One region of the Paenibacillus sp. NRS-1782 genome, then DNA from elsewhere that is predicted to be linked to it. Evidence: a T-box and tRNA genes for the amino acid it is inferred to sense, from the RefSeq annotation. Region 1 holds a T-box; the other regions hold tRNA genes.
What was found. A T-box is a leader RNA that pairs with one kind of tRNA and senses whether it is charged. The one in region 1 lies ahead of argS (arginine--tRNA ligase), so its partner is inferred to be a tRNA-Arg.
Positions count from the first base shown of each region.

Region 1 (3,211 bases):
ATGTGTATTGTACATAAGGCCCTGTCTCACCTTCAAAGGTTAATGCATCCTCCAGTGAGAAATCCACTTCGTTCAGGCGGTTATTTTTTAAGTCACCAAAAATGATCGCCCCGATGCCGACGTCCTCGGCTATTTCCTGTTGATCCTGTAAATCGGGATTCTTCTGAGTGATGATAGTTAGAGCGCGGGCCACCGCTTCATCCAGCACCTCCTCCAGCTTCACGACCTTGCCGCGTCTTGTGGACATTTTTTTACCTGCAAAACGCATCAGACCAAACGGTACGTGCTCACACTGCTCCGCCCACGTCTCCCCTGCACGCTTTAGCACCTCAAACACCTGCCGGAAATGCAACTGCTGCTCTCCACCTACCACGTACAGCAACCGATCAGCTTTCATCACCTCATGACGGTAGATCGCCGTAGCCAAGTCACGTGTCGGATAGATGGTAGTCCCATCCTTTTTCAAAATCAGACAAGGCGGCAGCCCTTCATCCTCCAGACGCACCACAAGCGCACCGTCACTTTCTTCCAGCAAACCTTTCGTCTTTAATTGTTCAACAACCGCCTGCATTTTATTATTGTAAAAGCTCTCTCCCAGTACATGGTCGAATGTAATGTTCAGACGCTGGTACATGCGATCAAATTCTCGCAGGCTGACTTCAACAAAAAACTCCCATAGCCGCTGAGCCTCAGTATCTCCATGCTCCAGACGACGGAACCATTCTCGACCTTCGTCCTCCAAAGACGGGTCATGCTCGGCTTCCTCATGAAAACGCACATACAGCTTAAGTGACTCTCCAATCGGATCTTGCTGTAGCTGCCCCTCATTTCCCCATCTTTTATAAGCCGCAATTTGCTTACCAAACTGTGTTCCCCAATCCCCCAAATGATTCACACTAACTGGAACATACCCCGTTTCCCCGAGAATGCGGTACAGTGCAGCACCGATGACAGTAGAACGAAGATGGCCGATACCAAACGGTTTGGCAATATTGGGCGAAGACATATCAATCACTACCCGCTGTCCGTGTCCGAGATCTGGCTTGAAAAATTCGGGTTTGCTCAATTCAGCCAGCATCAGTGGAATATGAATGGAACGCCCCAGTGTTATATTGACATAGGCTCCTGATGCCGAAGCAGTCAGTCCTTCCTTACGGGTTATGGCCTCCGCCAGTTCCAACGCAATTTGCTGCGGAGCCTTCCTAAACTTTTTAGCCAGCAAAAAACAGGGAAACGCTACATCCCCCCATTCCGGTTGTGGCGGTACCTCCAATAAAGAGGAAATCTCCTTTTCCTCCAAGCCCGTATGGGCAGAAATAGCCTGAGTAGCGATCGATAACAGCATGGCTTTCTCTCCTTTTTTTCATTAGAATCTAACAAAAAAAGCTCCCGCCTCTTGAATTATTCAAGAGACGAGAACTTCAATATCCCCGCGGTACCACTCTTCGTAAATCGGATTGTGCAATGAACTATGCATAATCGCCGATTTCACTCCAATGACAAATAACGGTGTCTGCCGGGCTGAACTACTAACGGAACTCCGTGTTGGAACAACCGTCTCCCGGGTGCGCTTCACGTTGGGCCTCATACCGGCTTCCACCTTTTCCGGCTCGCTGTAATGATATGGCTCCCCTGCTACTCTCCCGTTCCAAGACGTTAATTCCCATCATTATACAAACCTATCCTGTAGAAAGCAATGTTTTATTTTCTGTTCAGGCGCTGGCTCGATTATATGTAATTACACAGCCACCATTTGGCGGCATGCCTGAACACAACGGCGGCAGGCTGCTGCACATTGCTTGCAATGCTCATGAGCGTGCTTACCGCATTCAGCAGCACATACTTCACAGGCTTTGGCACACAGCTCACAAATTTGCTCGGCAAATTCCGTTCCGCGTTCCAACATTTGAGCAGCAAACCCGCATATTTCTGCACATTCCCGGCTCACTCGAATACACTCGCGCAGCATAGCCAAATCATATTCCTTCAAGCTCGCCACGTAACAGACGTTGCAAGCGTTCATACATTCCAGGCAAGCATCCACGCATTGTTGGTATGAATGTTTCATAATACATTACCTCCCTGTTGTTGACCCTGCTGTATTATTACCCGTCGACAATTGAGATTAATCAACCGTTGTTCACGCTTTCAACTTGACCAAACAAAAAATCCCGGCTTATGTAAGGAAGTGTACTATATTCCATCCCATCCGTGCAAGGGGATAAATCACACAACTCCCTAATGCCTGCTCCTGACTTGCACACCGACAATCATTCCTCTATTGTAAAAAGAGTATGTCTAACCATAGATCGAGGAGTGAGCATTGCAAATGAATATATCTTCTGTAGAGGAGCATCGACGGGAGGCCCCACAGCAGGTTAGCTGCATGGTTGTAACCGTCTCCGACACCCGCACCGTGGAAACAGATACCGGAGGACGTCTACTGGTGGATCTGTTGGAAACGAACGGCTATCAGGTGGCCCGATATGTTATCGTCAAAGACGACTATGATGGCATCCGGCAACTGGTATCCGAAGCAGCGGAACGCGATGACATTGAGGCTGTTCTTCTGACAGGCGGCACCGGTATTTCCCCGCGTGATACAACGTATGAAGCCGTATCCTCTCTGCTGGATAAGGAACTGCCCGGATTTGGGGAAATCATCCGTTATTTAAGCTTTGCCGAGGATATTGGTTCTGCAGCGATATTGAGTCGTGCTGTAGCTGGCACTGTCGACCGGACAGCCGTGTTTTCTATGCCAGGCTCACGTGGAGCCGTCCGTTTGGCGATGGAGCGCATTATTATACCTGAGCTGCGGCATGTCATGAGGGAAATTTACAAATAACACACAGATTTTCCTCTTATGCTCTGAAACACAAAGAGGCACCCCATTATTTGCAGGGTGCCTCTTAAAACTATTCCTTTTCTTCCACTTCTGGCTGCATATAGCTGTCGATCAGCTTTTGTTTCAGCCCCCATACCTTTTCACTGAGATTTACACGGTAAATTTCCGGGTTCATTTTCCGCAAATATTCCGGCCAAAACAGTTGCAGCTGGGAAGTATGGTATGCGCGAATTTCATCCAGCCCGGGAAGTTCATACACTTTCTGCCCATTTACGAAAATAGGCTCCAGCATCGGAACTGCCTCGTAATTTTCCACATACTTCTTCATATACGGATGCAACGGGTTAAAGAGTTTCAGCCGCTTTC
Region 1 covers NZ_JBITPH010000013.1:17,141-20,351, reverse strand. The annotation lists gene argS (arginine--tRNA ligase) at 1-1,345, opposite strand, end outside; T-box leader at 1,406-1,660, opposite strand; gene ACIFQM_RS05000 (four-helix bundle copper-binding protein) at 1,739-2,068, opposite strand; gene ACIFQM_RS04995 (MogA/MoaB family molybdenum cofactor biosynthesis protein) at 2,330-2,845, shown strand; gene ACIFQM_RS04990 (nicotinate phosphoribosyltransferase) at 2,916-3,211, opposite strand, start outside.

Region 2 (3,211 bases), on a different contig from region 1:
TACCAAGGGCTTGCCCATTCTGATTACGGAAAACGGAGCAGCGATGAAGGACGAACTGATGGATGGGAAGATTGAGGACACTGGACGTCAGCGCTACATTGAGGAGCATTTAAAGGCATGCCATCGCTTCATCGGGGAGGGAGGGCAGCTCAAGGGCTATTTTGTCTGGTCATTCCTTGATAACTTTGAATGGGCCTGGGGCTATAGCAAACGTTTCGGTATTGTACATATCAATTACGAAACGCAGGAACGGACACCCAAGCAAAGTGCGCTGTGGTTCAAGCAAGTGATGGCGAATAACGGGTTTTAAACAGATTATCATGATAATCCAAGCCGTCATGCTGCAATACAGCGCATGACGGTTTTTAAGACTGCATAAATCTTTGTGTAAGGGGGGGACTATGCTGAAATATCTTGCATGTCCAATATAACAGGGCAGTGATCGCTGCCCGTAATATGACAATCAATGCTTGCGTCTATCAACAGCGGACGAAGTCTGTTCGAGACGAGGAAGTAATCGATCCGCCAGCCGATGTTCCGTTCTCTCACCTTCGGCATGTAGGACCACCAGGAATAAACATCCGTCCTGTCAGGATAAAAGTATCTGAAGGTGTCTATAAATCCTGCTTCGAGCAGCTGTGACATTCGCCCCCGTTCCTCAGGCGTAAATCCGGCATTGCCGTAGTTGGCTTTTGCATTTTTTAAATCCATTTCCTGATGAGCCACGTTGAGATCACCACAAACAATGACAGGCTTCAATGCATCCAGTTGCTGCAGATAGCTGCGGAAACGGTCCTCCCATTCCAGTCTGTACGGCAATCGGGACAAATCCCGTTTGGTATTTGGAGTATATACATTAACCAGATAAAATTTCTCGAATTCCAAAGTAATGGTTCTGCCTTCAGGCTCTCCATTTTCTTCAAGTCCATAATGCACAGAAAGAGGTTTGATTTTGGTGAAGATCGCCGTGCCGGAATATCCTTTTTTCTCGGCATAATTCCAGTACTGTGTGTATTCCTCCATATTCTCCATCAGGATTTGTCCCTCTTGAAGCTTGGTTTCCTGTACGCAAAAAATATCAGCATTCGTTTCTTTTAGATAAGTATAAAATCCATTGGTCACACAGGCTCTTAAGCCATTAACATTCCAAGATATTAATTTCATTAATTATTTCTCCCTTGCCGTACCCAACATGTAAGCTTACTGCTTTATTTCTGAGGCACTTTGTTCAGTTCATGCTCCTCAGAAAATATTCAAAATTAAATCAGAAAATATTCGACATTATAGATGATGGTATTCACGATCTCAATTCAGCGCTATAGAGATCGAAACGGTTTAGTTTGTCTATCTATTGTACTTTCTAGCGTGGGGAATCAAATGATGCAAAATGCTGGAATTAAAATAGAATATATTTTTTGTGGGGGGTTGTAAAACACAAAAAAGCTCCCTTACGGAAGCTTCTCATCATAACGTCCCAGGAGGGATTCGAACCCCCGACCGACGGCTTAGAAGGCCGTTGCTCTATCCAGCTGAGCTACTGGGACATAAAATTCAAGCGAATATTAATATATCACATGGGAAAAAAAGATTCAAGTATTTTTTCATATTATTTGATTGTTTTAGTCTTTGTGCAGCATAAATTCAGAGTAGGTATGGTTTTTTTTGCCTTATAAAAGGGTATGTTAGAATACAGGTGAATATGTTGAAGACGAGAGGTTGGACTTCGGCCGCTGTTTCTCATATAATCTACAAATACTTTAGCTTACGGAGGAGAGGGGGTGCCTTGAATAAAGGACTCCAAGGTGACGACAAAAGAAAATAATATTGTATTGTTTCCTAAGACACTGGATTACTATCAAATTCAACTTACTGTAATGCTTGAAAATGAGCGTTACGGAGAGGCGATGGCGATGCTGCGTTTTTTGATGCAGTGTCAGGGACAGGAACAAAAGCAATACGAAGAGTGGGAGGCCCTTTTACAATGGCTGGAGGCCGCATTTCCACAGTATGCTGACAGAGGGGCGGACACGGACGCTACGGCAGAAGATGAGGTCAATGAAGCAGAGCTGGCCCGCCGACATGCGCGCTTCAAGCAGGAGCAGGATGCAGGCTACGGCAACAAGCTGCTACATATGGCTATGGATGAACCGTTGTCGGAACAGACGATTTTAGCGTTGGAACAACTGTCTTATCTGGATCTGCCAGAAATCGACGATGCGTTGCTTCACTGGATTAAGGAACGGGAAATCCACCCTCTGCTTCAATTCCGTGTTTTGCAGACACTGCGGCGACGCGGAATGGAAGGGACGATTGAAATCAGCCGGGGGGATGAAAAGGCGGAAATCGAGATTGAGTCGATTCCGCTGCAGCCGGATGAATTTCCTGAGCCGATTATGCGTATTCTGGAGCGGGTGGCCGATCAGACTGAGGTACATGAGCCTACGCTGTTCTATTTTGCGCAGGAGCTATGGTCGCAGTTTGTGATGGCAGTGTATGGTACAAAAGATTACAGGTCAATGCTGGTGGAGGAGGACGGGATGCCAGATATTTGGGCGGCAGCACTCCATCAGACGGTATCGGAGAGTCTGAGTGGGAACAAGGATGAGGAAGAAACCCGTGTTATATATGGCATTACTGATGCATTGCGCTTCCGTTTTGAGCAGGTATATCGGTCGATGCGTCTATTCGTAGCGGCGGGAATGAACACTCTATAATGGCCGGAAACGTTTACCTGTGAAGCATTCAAGGAGCTGCCCTTGAAAAAGATAGTAATGTTAGATATACTATAGTGGTTATTTTGTGTGCGTTGATCATATGAAAACTAAGTGAAGATTTTGTTGGAGGGGAAAGCATAAAATGAAAGCAACTTGGGAGAAAATAGAGAAGAACCTTGGGGTTCTTGAAGTTGAGGTTGACGCGGATCGTGTAGCCGCTGCACTCGACAAAGCTTTTAATAAAGTGGCTAAACAAGTAAGTGTACCAGGATTCCGTAAAGGTAAAGTACCACGTCCTATTTTTGAAAAACGTTACGGTATTGAAAGCTTGTATCAGGATGCAATTGACTTCCTGCTACCAGAAGCCTACAGCCAAGCTGTAGAAAAAACGGATATTTTCCCGGTAGACAGCCCTGACGTTGAAATTGATCAATTCGCTAAAGGCGAATCCTTCAAATTCAAAGCCAAGGTTACGGTTAAACCTGAAGTGACTTTGG
Region 2 covers NZ_JBITPH010000037.1:35,707-38,917, forward strand. The annotation lists gene ACIFQM_RS13795 (GH1 family beta-glucosidase) at 1-310, shown strand, start outside; gene ACIFQM_RS13800 (exodeoxyribonuclease III) at 400-1,164, opposite strand; tRNA gene ACIFQM_RS13805 (tRNA-Arg) at 1,471-1,544, opposite strand; gene ACIFQM_RS13810 (hypothetical protein) at 1,803-2,714, shown strand; gene tig (trigger factor) at 2,857-3,211, shown strand, end outside.
Region 2: it has a tRNA-Arg gene. The T-box ahead of argS (arginine--tRNA ligase) is inferred to sense a tRNA for this amino acid. The anticodon was not compared.

Region 3 (3,211 bases), on a different contig from region 1:
ATCCTCCAATAATGAATACGAATCATTCACAAAAGGAATAGCCCCATATTTACCATTAATATATTCCTTATCGTATGAAGCATCCTTCCGTACCTTTGTATCATCTAATTTATATTCTACTAAAGAATACAAATCAGAACAACCATATTTATCCTTCTCTGCAAACCAAATTTGATCTCTTCTAAAATATTTTTTATTTAGGTGTGTAATATCATGAGTAGCAAAAACAAGCTGAGCATTATTTGGATTCAAATCTACTGAATTAAACATAGTAATAATATTCCTGGTAATTAAAGGATGAAGCTTTGCATCCAATTCATCAATGAATAATGTTTTTCCATTTTGTAAAGCATCAATTATAGGGGCCGATAAACCAATAAGTTTTATTGTTCCTTCAGACTCGCTTGAGTCCACATGAAAGGATTCAAACCCCAAAAAATTATTATTCCCATCATATTTTTTGTGATTTGATAAAATAACATCATGGTTTATACTCATAATAAATTCTTTTACATCATTTGGTGTATTCTTAGGAATACTTGCCTCATCTACATCAATCGGTTTTATTTTTAAATTGTCTATACTTACATCAGCCAGCTTAATAAAGTTAATAATACTGTTTTGGGTAGCAGCGTCCCTTAGCCATTTTTTTGTTAGATTGAGTTGACGATTGGTTACTCCATTTATAACAAACAAATTAGAGAACCATTCTAAAACTTCATTTGAAATGAGCCCATTAAATTGGGCAACAACTGATAAAAATAAAGCATTATCTCTGGTTTTAGACTCAATTCCCTTTCCTTCTTTGTAAGGGGGGTTAATTGAATACAGATCGCCTTCTCTAAAAAAAAGTTCGATCTCCTTAACTTTAGGAGTGTGATATAACCATTCAGAGACAACTTTATCCTCTGTTACTTCAAATCCATATCTGTACCTTGTTGTATTCTGAAAAAAAACAATTTCAAAGTAGCTGGGTTCATTCTCAGTCTCAGTACTTAATTTAAAAGGTACTACATCTATTTCCTCATGAGATTGAGAACCAGTAGCAGATTTCAAAACGAATCTTTTCATAAAAGATAAAGCTGAAAATACGTTCGTCTTACCGCTTGCATTAGCGCCATATAAAACCGCACTCTTCAACAAACTTAAATTTTTATTTTGAAAAACGTGTGTATCTTTATGTTCCTTTATGTTTGCAGAAACAAGACTGAATGTCTTAATTTCTTTAAAAGACAAATAATTCCCAACTGAAAACTCAATAAGCATTTTTATTCCTCCTGACTTGTCTTAATACCTTCATTATATACTACAATTAAGAAAACATACTGTTTTTTTCGATTTTTTCTCATTTTCTAACCTTTTTTGGAGTAGAATTATACTAAACACTCTAGTACCTTTGACCGAGTCTGATTTCATCTTTAAACTCTCTATATAAGAATAATTTGAGAGGGCAGACCAAAGGCTGCTTATGCTCCGACACTCCCCAAGGAGTTCTCATCCCACTACAACGCAAAAAAAAGCTCCTTTACAGGAGCTTTCGACTTCTAGCTATACGTCCCAGGAGGGATTCGAACCCCCGACCGACGGCTTAGAAGGCCGTTGCTCTATCCAGCTGAGCTACTGGGACAAAATGTATTACGTAAAGCCTTATGTATTCAGCGCATTGATTATTATATCACATCCAGGTTCACTATCACAAGCACTTTTTTCATTCGTACAGTAAACAGGCTGCAAAAGGAATCATTTGGACGCTGACGGGGTATTATGTACAAAAGGCCATGCTACGAAGGAGGCATATGTCCGTGAGAGGTCTATTGTCATCACTTTGTTATTTCAGTATTTTTTTCGCCCCTTTTCTGTTGCCTGTTATTGTATGGATTGCGGTACGGGACGAGTATGTTCGGGAACATGCAAAAAAGGCCATTTTATCGCACATTTTCCCCATTATCGCTGCGATTCCACTATTTTATTTTATCGCAACGGCGAATCATGCAGGCTCTGTAATCGGGTTTGTGCTGCTATTCGCTGTGGTCTACCTCGGGGTATTTGTCTACAACATCTACAAAGGAATCATGACACTCCGTGAAGTCGCATAAATCTGAAGAAGAAGCCTCCTGCATTCCGCGAGTTAAACGGGATACGGAGGCTTCTTTAACCATTTTTGATGGACAAATTTATTTATTACCGAAGCGTCTAGGACTTTTTGGCACTTCATGCCTTACGTTTTTCTCAAGCACTTCTTCCGCAAATTCATTGTTATGAATATAACTGCTGCCTTTGTTCTTCTTGTACTTCGCTTTGCCGTCTATGATTTCCCCCTCCTTTCACGCGGGTCCAGCGATGGCGCTGGAGCCCAAATCAACAAAAGCCGAGGCATGGCGCATCCTATTCTCATACGCCGAACTCCTTGGCAAATTCCGTGCTGAGCTGCCCATACGAAAGTAGCTCCCTTTTGAACTTTTCCCGTTCTTCCCCGGCCGTAATGTGAGTGGAGTCGGTAAAAGCCTTATCCGTCACTTCCTCAAACGCGGAATGCAGGTTATTGTCGTACCAATCCAGCGCCAAATCGGCGTCATTACGAATGATACGTACCATGTCATAGCCTTCCAGACCGTCCTGCTGATTAGTTGCGGTAATGTAGACCAGCAGTTCCGGGTCATCTGCTGCGCCGGGCCGTACCTCTACCTCTGCGCAGCGCACTCCGTCAAGTTCGGTGAAGCGGCGTATTTTAGCATCCTTGATGTAGTACATTTGCCTTCCTCCTTCCTTGCGAATACACGGGTTGCCCCATTTGTAGTTTTCGGAACGGACAGACATTTTATGCTCCTTTTCGGCATATATACTGATGAACTGGGGATTTAGTTTTTGTTTCATCCCAACACTGGATGAACACGACAAAGAGAGGATGAACAGACATGTGCGGAATTACTGGTTTCATACAGTGGAACGGAGACTTAATGCATCAATCGGAGCTGCTGCTCAATATGACGCAAACGCTCTCCGATCGCGGACCGGATGCTGCAGGCACCTGGATATCCAACCCGTGTGCCTTCGGACACAGAAGACTGAGCGTCATGGACCCGGAAAACGGCGCCCAACCCATGATCCGGCAGCTTGAGGATATCACTTATACGATTGTATATAACGGGGAAATATATAACGCGCCTGAGCTGAAAAAAGAACTGCAGCAGCGAGGACATTTTTTCCGGAC
Region 3 covers NZ_JBITPH010000043.1:126,304-129,514, reverse strand. The annotation lists gene ACIFQM_RS17195 (AAA family ATPase) at 1-1,266, opposite strand, end outside; tRNA gene ACIFQM_RS17190 (tRNA-Arg) at 1,554-1,627, opposite strand; gene ACIFQM_RS17185 (DUF4870 domain-containing protein) at 1,803-2,096, shown strand; gene ACIFQM_RS17180 (hypothetical protein) at 2,392-2,751, opposite strand; gene asnB (asparagine synthase (glutamine-hydrolyzing)) at 2,916-3,211, shown strand, end outside.
Region 3: it has a tRNA-Arg gene. The T-box ahead of argS (arginine--tRNA ligase) is inferred to sense a tRNA for this amino acid. The anticodon was not compared.

Region 4 (3,211 bases), on a different contig from region 1:
GCAAATCAGTAATAGCCAGTTGAATGCCGAAGCTCAGCAGGCGATTAACGGTGTGCTTAAAAAACATGCGGAAGAAATGCTGGCGGCAGGCAAAAAGCAAGTGGCTGAGGGAGGCGCTACAGCGCAAAGGCCGTATGAGTTTGGCAATGATTTTGCAATTGCCTATAACAAGGGTGGTATTTTAAGTGTAATTATGCAGGATTATTCGTATACAGGTGGTGCGCATGGCATGGCCGCCCGTAAAGGGTATACGTTCTCGCTGTCCGATGGCAAACAGCTTCAATTGCCTGACGTGCTGAAAGCTAGCCCAAATTATAAAAAGTTCCTCAATAGTGACCTGAAGAAAAAAATGGATGCACTTCAGGCTGACGCAGGAGGTTTCGGCGGATTTAAGGAGCTTGCAGCTAATCCGAATTTTTATGTAACCAATAGTGGGTTGACGCTTGTTTTTGATCTATACGAATATACACCATATGCGTATGGTATTCCTGAGTTCACCTACACGTTTAGCCAACTGTTACCTCAAGGTGGTAAGCCTTTCGTGAAACAGAATCCATAGTACAAATGGATAATAGTTGGAATATCTGTACACAAAAGAATAGTAAACGAAAAAAGCTGCCTATCGGATGCGAACATCCAGGGCAGCTTTTTTCGTTACTAGCTATTCAGAGGCCATAAGTCGTTCTCTTACACACCTTCTGGAGAGGAGCTAGTAAGCACTTTATCAATAATACCGTATTCCTTGGCATCATCAGCGGACATGAAATAATCACGGTCTGTGTCTTTTTCAATGCGCTCCAGTGGTTGGCCTGTGCGATCTGCGAGAATGCGGTTCAATTTGTCACGCATTTTCAGAATGCGGCGGGCGCGGATTTCGATATCCGTTGCCTGACCTTGTGCACCACCCAATGGTTGGTGAATCATGATTTCACTGTTTGGCAAAGCAAAACGTTTGCCCTTGGCACCGGCGTTCAACAAGAAAGCACCCATGGAAGCCGCCATACCTACACAAATCGTAGACACGTCAGGTTTAATGTATTGCATTGTATCGAATATGGCCATACCGGCTGTAATGGAACCGCCAGGGCTGTTAACATACAAGTGAATGTCTTTTTCAGGATCTTCGGCAGCCAAAAACAGCATTTGCGCAATAATAGAGTTGGCTACAGCGTCATTGACGTCCGAGCCCAACAAAATAATGCGATCCTTCAACAGTCTGGAATAAATGTCATAGGCGCGTTCGCCGCGGTTACTTTGTTCTACTACCATAGGAACATAGCTCACGTCAAAAAACCTCCCTTTAATATCGTTAATGGATTTGGTGGACATGCCGATTACACGTCCCTATTTATAAACTGTTACCGTATTAACCACATGATAAACAATTTCAAACAAAAAGTCAAAGAAAGTCAAACTATTAGTCAAAAAAAAGAGCCCTCTGCGCTCTTATTGGTTAAAACAGTATATAGAAGCATTTAAACATTCATATAAAATGGCGCGCCCGCGAGGAATCGAACCTCGATCTCAGGCTCCGGAGGCCTACGTCATATCCGTTGGACCACGGGCGCACAGCTAATTGGAAACAAAGATGATTATATGATATACGGCATTGAATTGCAAGCTTTTATTACGTGCGCATATTCACATAAAAAGTTGAGAAATATAGGTTCAGATAGACTTGCATGTGGAGCAAATATTGGGTAAGATATACGTGGGACTTAAAAAGTTAACCCGGGACGTTTTAAGACCAGTTAGTGATATAGCATTTAAGGGAAAGAACTTAGAAGTGTGCGGGAGTGGAAAGCATGCGAAAGATATTAGAAATACAGAAGCAGCTTCTGCCCGACCTCATGGATATTTTGAAAAAAAGGTACACAATCCTGCATCAGATTATGCTGTCCGATGTTATTGGACGCAGAACGCTGGCGGCTTCACTGAACATGACCGAGCGCGTGTTGCGCGCCGAAACCGATCTTCTTAAAGCCCAAGGGCTGATTGAGATTGAGAGTGTGGGCATGAAGGTGAGCAAAGCAGGACTGGATCTGCTGGAACAGCTGGAGCCGATTGCGAACAACTTGTTCGGTCTGTCCCAATTGGAGGATCAGATTCGTCTAGCCTATGGCTTGAGGAAGGTGGTTGTCGTTCCAGGGGATTCGGATGCTTCTCCTTTAACGAAGCAGGAGCTGGGCCGTGCTGGGGCAAAAGCGCTGCTGAGTGTTATGGACGACGAGGATGTGGTCGCCGTAACAGGTGGCACGACGATTGCCGACGTGGCGGACCAACTGACACTACCTGCTAATGGCCCACTTAAGGGCGGATGGTTCGTACCAGCACGTGGGGGTTTGGGAGAAAGCATGGAAATGCAGGCGAACACAATTGCTTCCACCATGGCTCGTAAGGTTGGCTCACAATACCGTCTGCTCCATGTACCGGATTTGCTCAGCAATCATGCTTACAACTCCCTGCTTGAAGATACGAATATTCAGGATATTTTAAGCCTGATTCGCGAGAGTCGGATCATCATTCACGGGATAGGCAACGCTATAGCAATGGCACGTAGACGCAAGCTCGACCCTGAAACCTTTGCCCAGATTAGCAGTGAGGGCGCGGTTGCCGAATCGTTTGGCTATTATTTTAACGAAGACGGCGTCGTTGTTCACAGAATGCTGACGCTTGGACTCCGTTTGGAGGATATCAGGCGTACCGAGACGGTTCTAGGCGTAGCTGGAGGTAAGAGCAAGGCGGCTGCTATTCATGCAGTGCTGCGTTTCGGGCAGGAAGATATTCTTGTCACCGACGAAGGCGCTGCTGCTGAAATTGTAAGCTATTATTTGAATGGTTGAACGGATTTATGAATTGTGTTGTCTTGACGGGCTTTCGGGTCTGTCTTGAATATATAAACTAAACGAACTTTGGGAGGAACTCACTCATGACAGTTAAAGTTGGTATTAACGGTTTCGGACGTATTGGACGCCTTGCTTTCCGCCGGATTCAAAACGTGGAAGGTATTGAAGTAGTAGCAATCAATGATTTGACAGATTCCAAAATGCTGGCACATCTGTTGAAATATGATACAACACAAGGTACTTTCCAAGGAGAAGTAGAAGTACACGATGGCTTCTTCAAAGTTAACGGTAAAGAAGTTAAGGTTTTGGCTAACCGCAACCCTGAAGAACTGCCTTGGGGAGACCTGGGTGTAGATATCGTTCTG
Region 4 covers NZ_JBITPH010000044.1:24,286-27,496, forward strand. The annotation lists gene ACIFQM_RS17375 (PdaC/SigV domain-containing protein) at 1-559, shown strand, start outside; gene clpP (ATP-dependent Clp endopeptidase proteolytic subunit ClpP) at 688-1,284, opposite strand; tRNA gene ACIFQM_RS17385 (tRNA-Arg) at 1,494-1,568, opposite strand; gene ACIFQM_RS17390 (sugar-binding transcriptional regulator) at 1,806-2,843, shown strand; gene gap (type I glyceraldehyde-3-phosphate dehydrogenase) at 2,930-3,211, shown strand, end outside.
Region 4: it has a tRNA-Arg gene. The T-box ahead of argS (arginine--tRNA ligase) is inferred to sense a tRNA for this amino acid. The anticodon was not compared.